3 regions of the Mesorhizobium sp. M0938 genome follow, and region 1 is predicted to be linked to each of the others. Evidence: riboswitches for the same ligand, from Rfam matches in the RefSeq annotation. Region 1 holds a riboswitch; each other region holds the start of a gene.
What was found. Region 1 has a riboswitch for thiamine pyrophosphate ahead of NKH73_RS11605 (YkoF family thiamine/hydroxymethylpyrimidine-binding protein). Riboswitches for the same ligand answer to the same signal wherever they lie in the genome.
Positions count from the first base shown of each region.

Region 2: another riboswitch for thiamine pyrophosphate. It lies ahead of thiC (phosphomethylpyrimidine synthase ThiC); the one in region 1 lies ahead of NKH73_RS11605 (YkoF family thiamine/hydroxymethylpyrimidine-binding protein).
Region 3: another riboswitch for thiamine pyrophosphate. It lies ahead of thiB (thiamine ABC transporter substrate binding subunit); the one in region 1 lies ahead of NKH73_RS11605 (YkoF family thiamine/hydroxymethylpyrimidine-binding protein).

Region 1 covers NZ_JAMYNS010000005.1:352,596-356,638, forward strand. Annotated here, with positions in the region: gene NKH73_RS11590 (NAD(P)/FAD-dependent oxidoreductase) at 1-931, opposite strand, end outside; gene NKH73_RS11595 (hypothetical protein) at 934-1,056, opposite strand; gene NKH73_RS11600 (aspartate aminotransferase family protein) at 1,194-2,570, shown strand; TPP riboswitch at 2,659-2,771, shown strand; gene NKH73_RS11605 (YkoF family thiamine/hydroxymethylpyrimidine-binding protein) at 2,762-3,370, shown strand; gene NKH73_RS11610 (aspartate aminotransferase family protein) at 3,507-4,043, opposite strand, start outside.
Region 2 covers NZ_JAMYNS010000030.1:30,064-34,106, reverse strand. Annotated here, with positions in the region: gene thiC (phosphomethylpyrimidine synthase ThiC) at 1-1,680, opposite strand, end outside; TPP riboswitch at 1,784-1,900, opposite strand; gene NKH73_RS30920 (ATP-grasp domain-containing protein) at 2,117-3,421, opposite strand; gene hemA (5-aminolevulinate synthase) at 3,992-4,043, opposite strand, start outside.
Region 3 covers NZ_JAMYNS010000002.1:170,318-174,360, reverse strand. Annotated here, with positions in the region: gene NKH73_RS03515 (ABC-F family ATP-binding cassette domain-containing protein) at 1-1,240, opposite strand, end outside; gene NKH73_RS03510 (thiamine diphosphokinase) at 1,242-1,886, opposite strand; TPP riboswitch at 1,989-2,103, shown strand; gene thiB (thiamine ABC transporter substrate binding subunit) at 2,147-3,160, shown strand; gene thiP (thiamine/thiamine pyrophosphate ABC transporter permease) at 3,409-4,043, shown strand, end outside.

The DNA of each region.
Region 1 (4,043 bases):
GCTGCAGGCTGCCATCGGCAAGGTCCGGCCAGTATTTGCGGATCTCGTCGTAGAAGCGCTCGCCACGCGTTGGATCGACGCGATAGTCGAGTTGATCCGTCCATTCGACGTCCGGCCCGAAGCGGGCGATGCCATCGAGATCGAGCGTCAGATGGACGCCGAGGCCGCCAGGCTCGGGTACGGGATAGACAAGCCGCGAGAACGGCGCCCGGCCGCCGACCGAAAAGTAATTGCCCTTGGCATAGCGAAGTTCTGGCACGAATTGCGGGTCGAGCCCGTCAAGCGAGCCGGCAAGTGCTGTGGCGCCAAGCCCGGCGGCGTTGACGAAGCGCGCGGTGGCGATTTCAAAGCGCTCGCCGCTGGTGCTGTCGACCGTGTCGAGCACGATGCGCCCACCCTCGACATGGCCGGAGACGATGCGGGTGTTGAGGCTGAGCGCCGCCCCGTGCTCTTCGGCGTCGCCCAGCAGCGCCAGCATCAGGGCGTGGCTGTCGATGATGCCGGTGGCGGGAGACAGCAGGGCCGCAGTGCATCGCAGCTTGGGCTCCAGCCTGCGCACCTCGGCGGCGGTCAAGGGCACCAGGTCGCCCGCGCCGCAAGCAGAGGCGTTGGCCAGGATGGAAGCGAGCACCGGCTCCTGTTCGGCATCCGTGGCGACAATGAGCTTGCCGCAGCGCGCATGCGGGACCGCCCGCTCCTCGCAATAACGGTAGAGCTTTTCCCGGCCTGCCACGCAGAGCTTGGCCTTCAGCGACCCTGCAGGATAGTAGATGCCGGCATGGATGACCTCGGAATTGCGCGAGCTCGTTCCGGTGCCGATCGCGTTCGCAGCCTCGAGGATCAGGGTGTCCAAGCCGCGCTGCGCCATCTCTCGCGCGATCGCCAGGCCAACGACGCCGGCGCCGGCGACGATGCAGTCGACATGGTCCATGATCAGGCCACCTCAGCCTTGTTGTTATGCCTGATAAGCCGTTCGGTGGCCATGTGCCGGCGACGCGCGTGGACGGCTTCGCGCAGGTTCTCGCGTTCTGCGGCTTCGAAGCTGAAATTCTGCATGTCTGCGTCGATCCGGCAATCCTTGGAAAGGGCTTGACACCCCTACAAGAAACAGCTGCATCAAACAGCATAATGCAAGAGGGGCATACCTGCCGATGCTCCGGACCTACGTCCCGGCATGCAGGACAGGAGGCATCATGGACGCTCGACCGAATTCTCCCGAAGCTCGCGACATCAGCTACCACATGCACGGCTACACCAATGCCCGCAAGCATGAGGAGGCAGGGCCGCTCGTCATCGAGAAGGGCGACGGCATCTATGTCGAGGATCTCGCCGGCAACCGCTATATCGAGGCGATGGCCGGGCTTTGGAGCGTCGCGGTCGGCTTTTCGGAGAAGCGGCTGGTCGATGCGGCGATGCGCCAGATGTCCAAGCTGCCTTACTATCACGACTTCGGCTCCAAATCGCATTCGCCGCTGATCGATCTCGCCGAGAAGCTGGTGCAGATGGCGCCGGTGCCGATGAGCAAGGCATATTTCACCAATTCCGGTTCCGAGGCCAACGATACGGCCATGAAGATGATCTGGTACCGGTCGAACGCGCTCGGCCAGCCGGCGCGCAAGAAGATCATCAGCCGCAATCGCGGCTATCACGGCGTCACCATTGCTTCAGCGAGCCTGACCGGCCTGCCCAACAACCACATATCCTTCGACCTGCCGATCGCCAATGTGCTGCACACCTCGACGCCGCACCACTGGCGCGAGGCGCTGCCGGGCGAGAGCGAAGAGCAGTTTTCAAGCCGGCTTGCCGACGATCTGGAAAGGCTGATCCTGGCCGAGGGACCGCAAACCATTGCCGCCTTCTTCGGCGAACCGATCATGGGCGCCGGCGGCGTCATCGTTCCGCCGGCCGGCTATTGGGAGAAGATCCAGGCGGTACTGTCGAAATACGACATCCTGCTCGTCGCCGACGAAGTCATCTGTGGCTTTGGCCGAACCGGCGAGATGTTCGGCTCGCAGACCTTCGGCATCAGGCCCGACATCATGGTGCTGTCGAAGCAGATTTCTTCGTCGTACCTGCCGATCTCGGCCCTGCTGATCAACGAAAAGGTTTTTGAGCCGATTGCCGACGAAAGCAATCGCATCGGCACCTTCGGGCACGGCTTCACCGGCGGCGGCCATCCCGTCGCGGCGGCGGTCGCGTTCGAGAACCTGAAGCTGATCGAGGAGCGCGATCTTGTCGGCAATGCGCGCACGGTCGGCGCGCATATGCAGAAACGGTTGCGCAACCTCGCTTCGCACCCGCTTGTCGGCGAGGTACGCGGTGTCGGCCTGATCGCGGCAGTCGAACTGGTCGGCGACAAGGCGAACAAGACCCCGTGGGAGACCGCCGGCGCGCTGGGCGGGCTCGTCAATGGCTTCCTGCAGCAGAACGGCGTCATCTCGCGCAACATGGGCGACGCGCTGGCCTTCTGCCCGCCGCTGATCATCACCGAGCCTCAGGTCGATCAGATGGTCGACGCATTCGAAAGATCGCTCGAAGCCGCCGCCGAACAGGTCGGGTCACAGGGCTGAACAGGCCACCCGAAGGCAGAGGCTGAATTGGCGTTGCGATTGGCACTGGATCATACTTGAACATCCTTTGCGCCGGTGCTACGTCCACCGATATCGACAGGGGCGCTCCGTATTGCCGGGGCTGAGATGGTGGGCGTCAAGCCTTCGGTCCCTCAAGCTGATCTGGGTAATGCCAGCGGAGCGAGGCGACAATGTTTTCAGGTGCACAGATTTCCCTCTATCCGATGTGCGACGATTTCGTCGGCGTCATCCTTGGGGCGCTTTCGGCGATGGATCCCTATCGCCCGAATTTCCGCATCGAAACCGACGACATTTCGACGCTGATCGTCGGTCCGCCGGAACAGCTTTTCCCGGCCATGCGCGATCTGTTCGCATCGGCAGCGGCGAGCGGCGTGCACTGCGTGTTGTCGGCAGCGGTGTCGCGTGGCTGTCCGGGCGAGCCCGACGATCCGATCTGCACGCCGATTTCCGGCAGCAGCCATAAACTGTCCCTGGCCGAGCGCATCGACGCGGCGCGGGCGCATGTCGACAGTGCGAAAAAACTCGGACAAGAGGTCGCCGCACAGTTCTCGCTCTATCCGCTCGGCGAGGGCCATCACATGGACGAGATCTACGGCTGCATCGAATTTCTCAAGACTTCGGGCGTCTTCGACAGGTCGAAGAATTTCTGCACGAAGCTGAGGGGCGATGCCGGGCCGGTGTTCGCGACGTTGTCGGAGGCCTTCCTTCGCTTCGGCGCGCCGCAGGGCCATGTCGCGCTCGATCTCACCGTGTCGGCGAACAGCCCGAGCCCTCGGTAGGTGTCGATATCAGCCGGCCTGCAAACGGCGGTCTCCAGACAATGCAAGTTCGCGCTGCCCCTCACCCTTATCTTCTCCCCGTTCTTCAGGGAGAAGGTGCCGGCGGGCGGATGAGGGCAGCGCCGATCGACAGTGACTAAAGAGCCGCAAACACGCTTTTCACCGCATCGGCCGTCTTGGAGACGACGATGTCGGCCTCTTCGCGCGTCAGGCAGAGCGGCGGCGCGAAGCCCAGAATGTCGCCCTGCGGCATGGCGCGACCGATGACGCCGCTTGCCGCAAGAGCGGTCGCGACCTGCGGCCCGATCTTCTGCGAGGCGTCGAAGAACACGCGGTCGTCCTTGTCGGCAACGAACTCGATTGCCGCCAGCATGCCGTCGCCGCGTACCTCGCCGACGTTTTTGTGGCCGCCGACGGCTTTCGCCAGTTCGGCAAGGAAATAGGCGCCGGTCTCGCCGGCGTTGGTCACCAGGTCCATCTCGTCGATCAGTTCCAGGTTGGCGACACCGGCGGCAACGCAGATTGGGTGCGCCGAATAGGTCCAGCCGTGGCCGAGCGAGCCGAGCTTGTCGGAGCCCTGCACCAGCACTTGCCAGACCTTGTCCGCGACGATGACGCCCGACAGCGGCGCATAGGCCGAGGTCAGGCCCTTGGCGATGGTGATCAGGTCGGG
Region 2 (4,043 bases), on a different contig from region 1:
TTTCGGTCCGCACATCGAGCAGAAATGCGCCACCTTGTGCGCTTCCTTGGGCAAAGTCTGGTCGTGGAAGGACCGCGCCGTTTCCGGATCGAGCGACAGGTTGAACTGGTCCTCCCAGCGGAACTCGAAGCGCGCGCGGGAAAGCGCATCATCCCTGACTTTCGCTGCCGGATGGCCCTTCGCCAGGTCGGCGGCGTGGGCGGCGATCTTGTAGGTGATCACGCCGATCTTGACGTCGTTGCGATCGGGAAGGCCGAGATGCTCCTTGGGCGTGACGTAGCAGAGCATGGCGGTGCCGAACCAGCCGATCATCGCGGCGCCAATGCCTGAGGTGATGTGGTCATAGCCCGGCGCGATGTCGGTCGTCAGCGGTCCAAGCGTATAGAACGGCGCCTCGCCGCAGACGGCGAGTTGCTTGTCCATGTTCGCCTTGATTTTGTGCATCGGCACGTGGCCAGGCCCCTCGATCATCACCTGGCAATCCTTCGCCCAGGCGATCTGCGTCAGCTCGCCGAGCGTTTCCAACTCGGCGAACTGCGCCGCGTCGTTGGCATCGGCGATCGAGCCCGGACGAAGGCCGTCGCCGAGCGAGAAGGAGACGTCGTAGGCTCTGGCGATGTCGCAGATCTCCGCGAAGTGCTCGTAGAGGAAGCTTTCCCGGTGATGGTGCAGGCACCATTTGGCCATGATCGAGCCGCCGCGCGAGACGATACCCGTGACCCGGTCGACGGTCAGCGGGATGTAATGCAGCCGCACGCCGGCGTGGATGGTGAAATAGTCGACGCCTTGCTCGGCCTGTTCGATCAGCGTGTCGCGGTACACCTCCCAGGTCAGATCCTCGGCAATGCCGCCAACCTTCTCGAGCGCCTGGTAGAGCGGCACCGTGCCGATCGGTACCGGCGCGTTGCGCACGATCCAGTCGCGGATGTTGTGGATGTTGCGGCCGGTCGACAGGTCCATCACCGTATCGGCGCCCCAGCGGATCGCCCACACCATCTTTTCGACCTCTTCAGCCATCGACGATGTGACGGCGGAGTTACCGATATTGGCGTTGATCTTCACCAGGAAATTACGGCCGATGATCATCGGCTCGCTTTCGGGATGGTTGATGTTGGCGGGAATGATCGCCCGTCCGCGCGCCACCTCGTCGCGGGCGAATTCGGGCGTGACGAAATCGGGCAGCGTCGCGCCGAAAGCCTCGCCGTCGCGCTCAAGCTTGCCGCGCAGGATCTCGCGACCAAGGTTCTCGCGGATGGCGACGAACTCCATTTCGGGTGTGATGATGCCGGCGCGCGCGTAGGCAAGCTGCGTCACCGCCTTGCCTGCTTTGGCCCTGAGCGGTCGGTGGCGGATGGGAAATTCTGGCGTCAGGCGTTCGCCCGTCGCGAATCCGTTGTCCTCCGGCCGGACATGGCGGCCGTCGCAGCCCTCGACATCGCCGCGCGCCAAGATCCATTCGTGGCGAAGCCGGGCCAGGCCTTTTTCGATGCTGGTTTCGACAGCCGGATCGGTATAGGGGCCCGACGGATCGTAGACGGTGACGGGCGGCTCGCCGGCCGTGGGATGGACGGAAATCTCGCGCATCGGCACCCTGATCTGCGGGTAGAGGACGCCGGGCTTGTGGATTTTCCGCGAGGCGGGCAGTGGTCCCGTCGACACGGCGGGGGTGAGGGCATTCATCTTGAGGCTCCTTTGCTCATGCATTGGAGACCCAGTTCTGTGCCGGAAGGATGAAAAGACGCTTCTGTCGACCTGCCGAAACAGGACTTCGGGCGTGAACTCCCGCAAAGCGCTTGCACCGTCCCTACGCCAGTATGAACTGGATCAGGTTCAACGGGTCACTGCGCCGCGAAAGCCAGCAGTATCTCAGCCCCTTGCCGGGACTCCCCTGGTGAATGCCTCAAGTTGAACGGGCCGGGGTTGTCTTGTCAAGCGCATGTTCGTCCTGCGGCGGCGGTGGGCGGCAATCAAATTGGGCCCAAATTGGGCCGATGGCCTCGCCACGGGTCGCGGAGAAGTTCCGCGGCAGATAGGGCAGGTGTGGCCAAAGCTGCATTTGCCTCGTCAAATGACATTGACGTAGACGGAACTGCTGCGTTTCAAGGATCTTAAGCCGTCAATGCCTGATCGGAACAGAACTGGTGGGCCGCCCGAACGCCCCACAAACATCGTGCTCTCGATCACCTCCTATTGTCGCCGGAAAAGGGGTGATCGACCAATCGATCAAGTCGACCGCTCGCTGAAGGGCGCCCTCGGTTTCAGCACGGCTGGGCGAAGTGGCAATGACATGTCCAATCCAGTCTCGGAAATCCCCCTTCCTGACGATCGGTGTCTTGGGTTCAACATTCAATTTGACCTCGGCCACACCTGATATAGCAGCTGCCTGAGTGTCGCCACCAATCCAGTCCAGGGTGCCATCTTGACCAGGAAGCAGGAATCGCGCGGCCGCAGTATGCGAATGCTTTTTGCGCAGATCCCATTCCTCGCCAATGACAAGCTTGATGTGCTCGGTGACGAGGTCGACACCGTAAGCTAACTGGACCAGTTGAGGGTCGGGCGCGCCACTAAGACGCGGATTGACTTCAATGACAACTGGGCCGCGTTTCGTGCACCGGAGTTCAACGTTAGTTGGCCCCCAGCCAAGGCCGAGAGCCCGCAAACAGCTCAGCGAAACATCGGCGATGCGCTCACGCTCCTGATCGGTTAGCAGGGCCGGATACGTCACCTCACGTATGACGAAATGGGGGAGGGGACCAAAGTCATTGGCGCAAATCGCAACGACCTCATTCCCCATAACATTAATGCTATAGAACGGGCCCTGTGCGAATTCTTCGACGAGTATTTTCGGTGTAGACCGCCATATGTGCTTTCCGCCCAATAGATAGGTCGTATGTTCGGCTACGTCTTCGAGGCTGCGGCACAATCGGACACCTATGCTGCCGCTGCCTACTGCCGGCTTAAGAATCACGGGCAGGCCGATCTCTGCAGCCGAGCTTTCTACCTCCGCCGCATTCGTTGCCAACCGATAAGCCGGTATTGGAACGCCGGCCTGCGCGAGGAGTTGGCGTTGCTTGAATTTGTCGCAGCTTCGTTCAATCGATTCAGGGTTCGGTCCCGGTAGATCGAAATGCCGGCAAAGCTTGCCAACTGTCGCATAGATCGATTCATGGTCCCCGGCAAAGCCAGTAATGCCAACAATGTCGTGGGTAGCACGCAGCCGCGAACTTTCGCGGACCAACGCTTCGAGATTGCCAGTGTCGACACGGATTGCCTCAACGTTTTCCGCCGAAAGATAGTCGTACCGAGGTGGATCAGCCGTCAGAGTAATTGGATGAAGACCAAGACACTGAGCCGCTTGGACGTATAGCTGACCAGTACCCCTATGGCCTTCGACCAATATGAGCGCTCTTCTTCTTACCATTGCTGTTAATCCCGATGTTGCGTGCTGGCGGCGGTCCGAGGGTACCGGTGTCACTTTTGTGGCCGTGCCGGACCTCAGACTCGGGGTGCCGTACCATTGTCAACGACTGACGGTTGTAAAAATCTTGTAAATTGATTTGAAGGATCTGTTGCAGCGTTTTTGATTAGGGCGGCGTCGGAGGCTTGCTCCGTTCAAACCAGGTTAGCTGGGGTTGGTGTGTGATCCCGTGGGCCTGGGCGTGACCTGCCCCTCGGGTAGGGCACGCCAAGCTACATCAAACTCGCAGCACAAGAACATGCGCTCTGGTCATACTGGCTCATGGTGAGCCCTGAATCTGGAACCGGCCCGATGTGTAAGCTGCGAGCCGTCAAACGGCCCCATTCAATCATGGAGTCACATCATTTAAGATCGCGAAAGCTGTCATTGCGGGTTACGGAACTGCTTTCCGATGACATTCGAAGATGCGATCGGGCGTCAGAACCGGATCGCTGACCGCCGCTTCCACCTCGGCGAGCCCGGCTGATATAATCAGGTCTGAGGCTGCGCGCCCTGTCGTTCCCAGCATTTACATTAGGCAGCCTTGCCAAGATTGTCCCGCAGCAGAACCTGCCTGAGCGCATCG
Region 3 (4,043 bases), on a different contig from region 1:
GCAACCGTGCCCGCTCGCCGCCCGAAAGCTCACGCACCGGCGTGCGCGCCTGTTCCGGTTTGAACAGGAAATCCTTCATATAGGAGACGACGTGGCGCTGCTCGCCATTGATGACAAGGTTCTCGCCGCGCCCGTCGGTGAGGTATTGCGCCAGCGTTTCGGCCGGATCGACCGCCTCGCGCTTCTGGTCGAGCGTGGCGATCTCAAGATTGGTGCCGAGCCGCACCATGCCTAAGTCCGGCTTCAATTCACCGGTCAGCATCTTCAAGAGCGTCGTCTTGCCGGCGCCGTTCGGCCCGACCAAGCCGACACGGTCGCCGCGCTGGATGCGGGTCGAGAAGCCCTTCACCACGGTGAGGTCGCCAAAACTTTTCTCGATGTTCTTGGCCTCGATGACCAGCTTGCCGGATTCGGCGGCGTCGCTTGCCACCATGGTCGCCGCGCCCTCGGCGCCGCGATGGCCGCGAAAGCGCTGGCGCATGGTCTGCAACTCGCCGAGCCGGCGCATGTTGCGCTTGCGCCTTGCCGTCACACCATAGCGCAGCCAGTGCTCTTCGCGCACGATCTGGCGGCCGAGCTTGTGCTGCTCGCGCTCTTCCTCTTCCAGCACGGTGTCACGCCATTCCTCGAAATGGCCAAAGCCCTTGTCCAGCCGGCGGGTCTGGCCGCGGTCGAGCCAGATGGTGGCGCGCGATACGCGCTCGAGGAAGCGACGGTCGTGCGAGATGACAATCAGCGCCGAAGAGGTGCGGGCAAGCTCCTCCTCCAGCCATTCGATAACCTGGAGGTCAAGATGGTTGGTCGGCTCATCGAGGAGAAGAATGTCGGGCTCCGGCGCCATGACACGGGCAAGGGCGGCGCGCCGCGCCTCGCCGCCAGACAGATCGCCCGGCCGTTCCTCGCCGGACAGGCCAAGGTGCTCCATCAAGTAGGTGGCACGGTAAGGATCGTCAGCGGGTCCGAGCCCCGCCTCGACATAGGCGCGGACGCTGGCGAAACCGTCCATGTCGGGCATTTGCGGCAGGTAGCGCACTGTCGCCGAAGGCTGGCGGAACACCTCGCCATCCTGCGGCTCGATCAATCCCGCAGCGATCTTCAGCAATGTCGACTTGCCCGAACCGTTGCGGCCGACCAAAGCGATCTTGTCGCCCGCCGACGCCGTCAGCTCCGCCCCGTCGAGCAGCGGTGTGCCACCGAAGGTCAGTTTTATCCCGTCGAGATTGAGAAGTGGCGGCGCCATGTCAGCTTTCAGGTAGGGGAAAAGGATGGGCGAGCAACAGCGCGCGGCCGCTGCCCAGCGCGATTTCGAGCCGGCCCTTGACTTCGTTGGAAATGGTCAACGACGAGCCGAACGCCACTTCGACATGGTTCAGCGGCCATTTGGCGCCGGTAACGGTCAGGCCGGAAAGGTCGGAGAAGCCGAGGATCGAAAACAGCGTGCCGTCGGTGTAATCGAAGCCGGTCTTTCCGGGAAGCAAGGGGATGCCTTCCTGTGCGCCGCTAGTCAAAAGCACCTCTATGCCTGCCTCGGCCAGTCGGATGCTGAGCGCGAGGTGCAGGAAGGCGTGGTCGGTGCGCTTGCCGCCGAACGCGCCGGCGAGCACGAGGCTGGTCGCGCCGCGTTCGAGCGCGGCGGCGATAGCCAGTTCGCCGTCGGTCTTGTCCTTTTCTGCCGGAAAGACCTGGCGGGGTACGGCGGCCAGATCGTCCGGCAAATCCGCCGGCACCGAATCAAAGTCGCCGACCCAGAGTTCCGGCGTCAGGCCCAGCGTCCGAGCATGGCCGATGCCGGCGTCGGCGGCGATGACACGGGAGCCTTCGACCTGGCGGTCGAGCAGCGGCGTGCGGATAAGATCGCCGCCAAGCAGGATGGTAAATTTGCTCATATGCGTGGCCCTTACCAGCCCTGCTTGCGAAACGGAAGGCCGTGCTCCGGATGCCCTGCAAACTTCAGCTTGCGCAGCACTTCGGCCGGGCCTATGTGTCGAAACGCTCTAACGGGGTGCTGGACGCGATCTTCGCGGACCGGCTGAGAGGCAACAATGCCAACCCGCTGAACCTGATCCGGTTTGTACCGGCGGAGGGATTAGACGTTTCGGACAACCCGACGCCTCAATTCCTTTCAATGCCAACGAAGGAGGCGCCGATGCGCACGCTGTTATACTCTCTTGTTTCGGCAATGCTGCTTGCGGCATCCATTCTGGGCGGCACCGGGCCGGCATCCGCGCAGGAGAAACTCACCGTCTATACCTATGAGAGCTTCACCGCCGAGTGGGGTCCAGGCCCCGCGGTGAAGAAGGCGTTCGAGGCGGAATGCGGCTGTTCTCTCGAATTCGTCGCGGTCGCCGACGGCGTCGCGCTGCTCAACCGCGTCAGACTGGAAGGGGCCGCGACCAAGGCCGACATCGTGCTCGGCCTCGATACCAATCTGACGGTGGAAGCCAAGGCCACCGGCCTGTTTTCGCCGCATGGCCCGGTGTCGGACGTCAAAGTGCCGGGGGGCTGGAGCGACGATATTTTCGTGCCGTTCGACTATGGCTATTTCGCCGTCGTCTACGACACCGAAAAGCTGAAGACCCCGCCGAAAAGCCTGAAGGAATTGGTCGAGGGCAATGCCGATGAGAAGATAGTCATCCAGGATCCGCGCACCTCAACGCCAGGTCTCGGCCTGCTGTTATGGGTGAGGTCGGTCTATGGCGACAAGGCGCCGGAAGCCTGGGCCAAGCTCAGGGCAAAGGTGCTCACCGTGACGCCGGGCTGGAGCGAGGCCTATGGCCTATTCACTAAGGGCGAGGCGCCGATGGTGCTGTCCTACACCACGTCGCCGGCCTATCACATGGTCGCCGAGAACACCGAACGCTATCAGGCGGCCTCCTTCGAGGAGGGCGAATATCTGCAGATCGAGGTCGCCGGCATCACCACGTCAGGCGCGAAGAACCCGCTGGCGCAAAAGTTCCTGACCTTCATGACCGGGCCGAAATTCCAGAACGTCATCCCCGAGACGAACTGGATGTTCCCGGCCGGGAAAACCGACAAGCCACTCAACCCGGCTTTCGACAAATTGGTCAAGCCCACCAAGACCTTGCTGTTCAGCCCCGAAGAGGTCGCCGCCAACCGCAAGGCCTGGGTCGACGAATGGCTGTCGGTGATGAGCAAGTAGCTTCTGATTGACGATGATCACTCTACGGCGCCCCCCTCTGTCCTGCCGGACATCTCCCCCACAAGGGGGGAGATCGGCCGTCATGCCGGCTTTCGCCAATCTCCGACATTGCCGGAATGAGCGGAGCGCTGAACCTGCCAATCTCCCCCCTCGTGGGGGAGATGCCAAGTGGTGGCAAAGAGGGCAGGACAGAGGGGGGCGCGAAGGAACGCAATCCTCGCTAAGAATCTCGAATCTGGTGGTCTAGCGTGCAACGCGCGCCATCATCGGATTCCCGCATCACCGCCGGCATTCTTGCGCTCGCCGCTATCGCATTGCTGATCGGCGGTGCGTTTGCCGGTCTCATCGTCGAGGGCGCGCGCGACCTGTCCGGCGCCGCGTCGGCCTTTGATTCCTACCTCTTCCGCATCGCCCGTTTCACCCTGTGGCAGGCGCTTCTCTCGACGCTGTTCTCCGTCGTGCCGGCGTTGTTCGTTGCGCGGGCGCTGTCGAGGCATCCGCGGTTCTTCGGCCGCGGCTTCATCCTGCAGCTCTTCGCAGTGCCGCTGGCGCTGCCGGCCATCGTCGCAGCGCTCGGCATTCTGGCCCTCTATGGCCGTGCCGGCTATTTCGCCGGTGTGCTCAGCGCGATTGGCGGTCAGGGCTGGCCGGGCATCTACGGCCTGTCCGGCATCCTCGTTGCCCATGTCTTCTTCAACCTGCCGCTGGCCACGCGGCTGTTCCTTGAGGCGCTGAGTACCGTGCCGGTCGACCAGTGGCGACTGGCGAGCCAGCTCGGCATGGGCGCCAGACCCGCCTTCCGGCTGATCGAATGGCCGACGCTGCGCGCGGCACTGCCGGGGGTCGCCGGGCTTGTTTTCATGCTTTGCATCACATCCTTCAC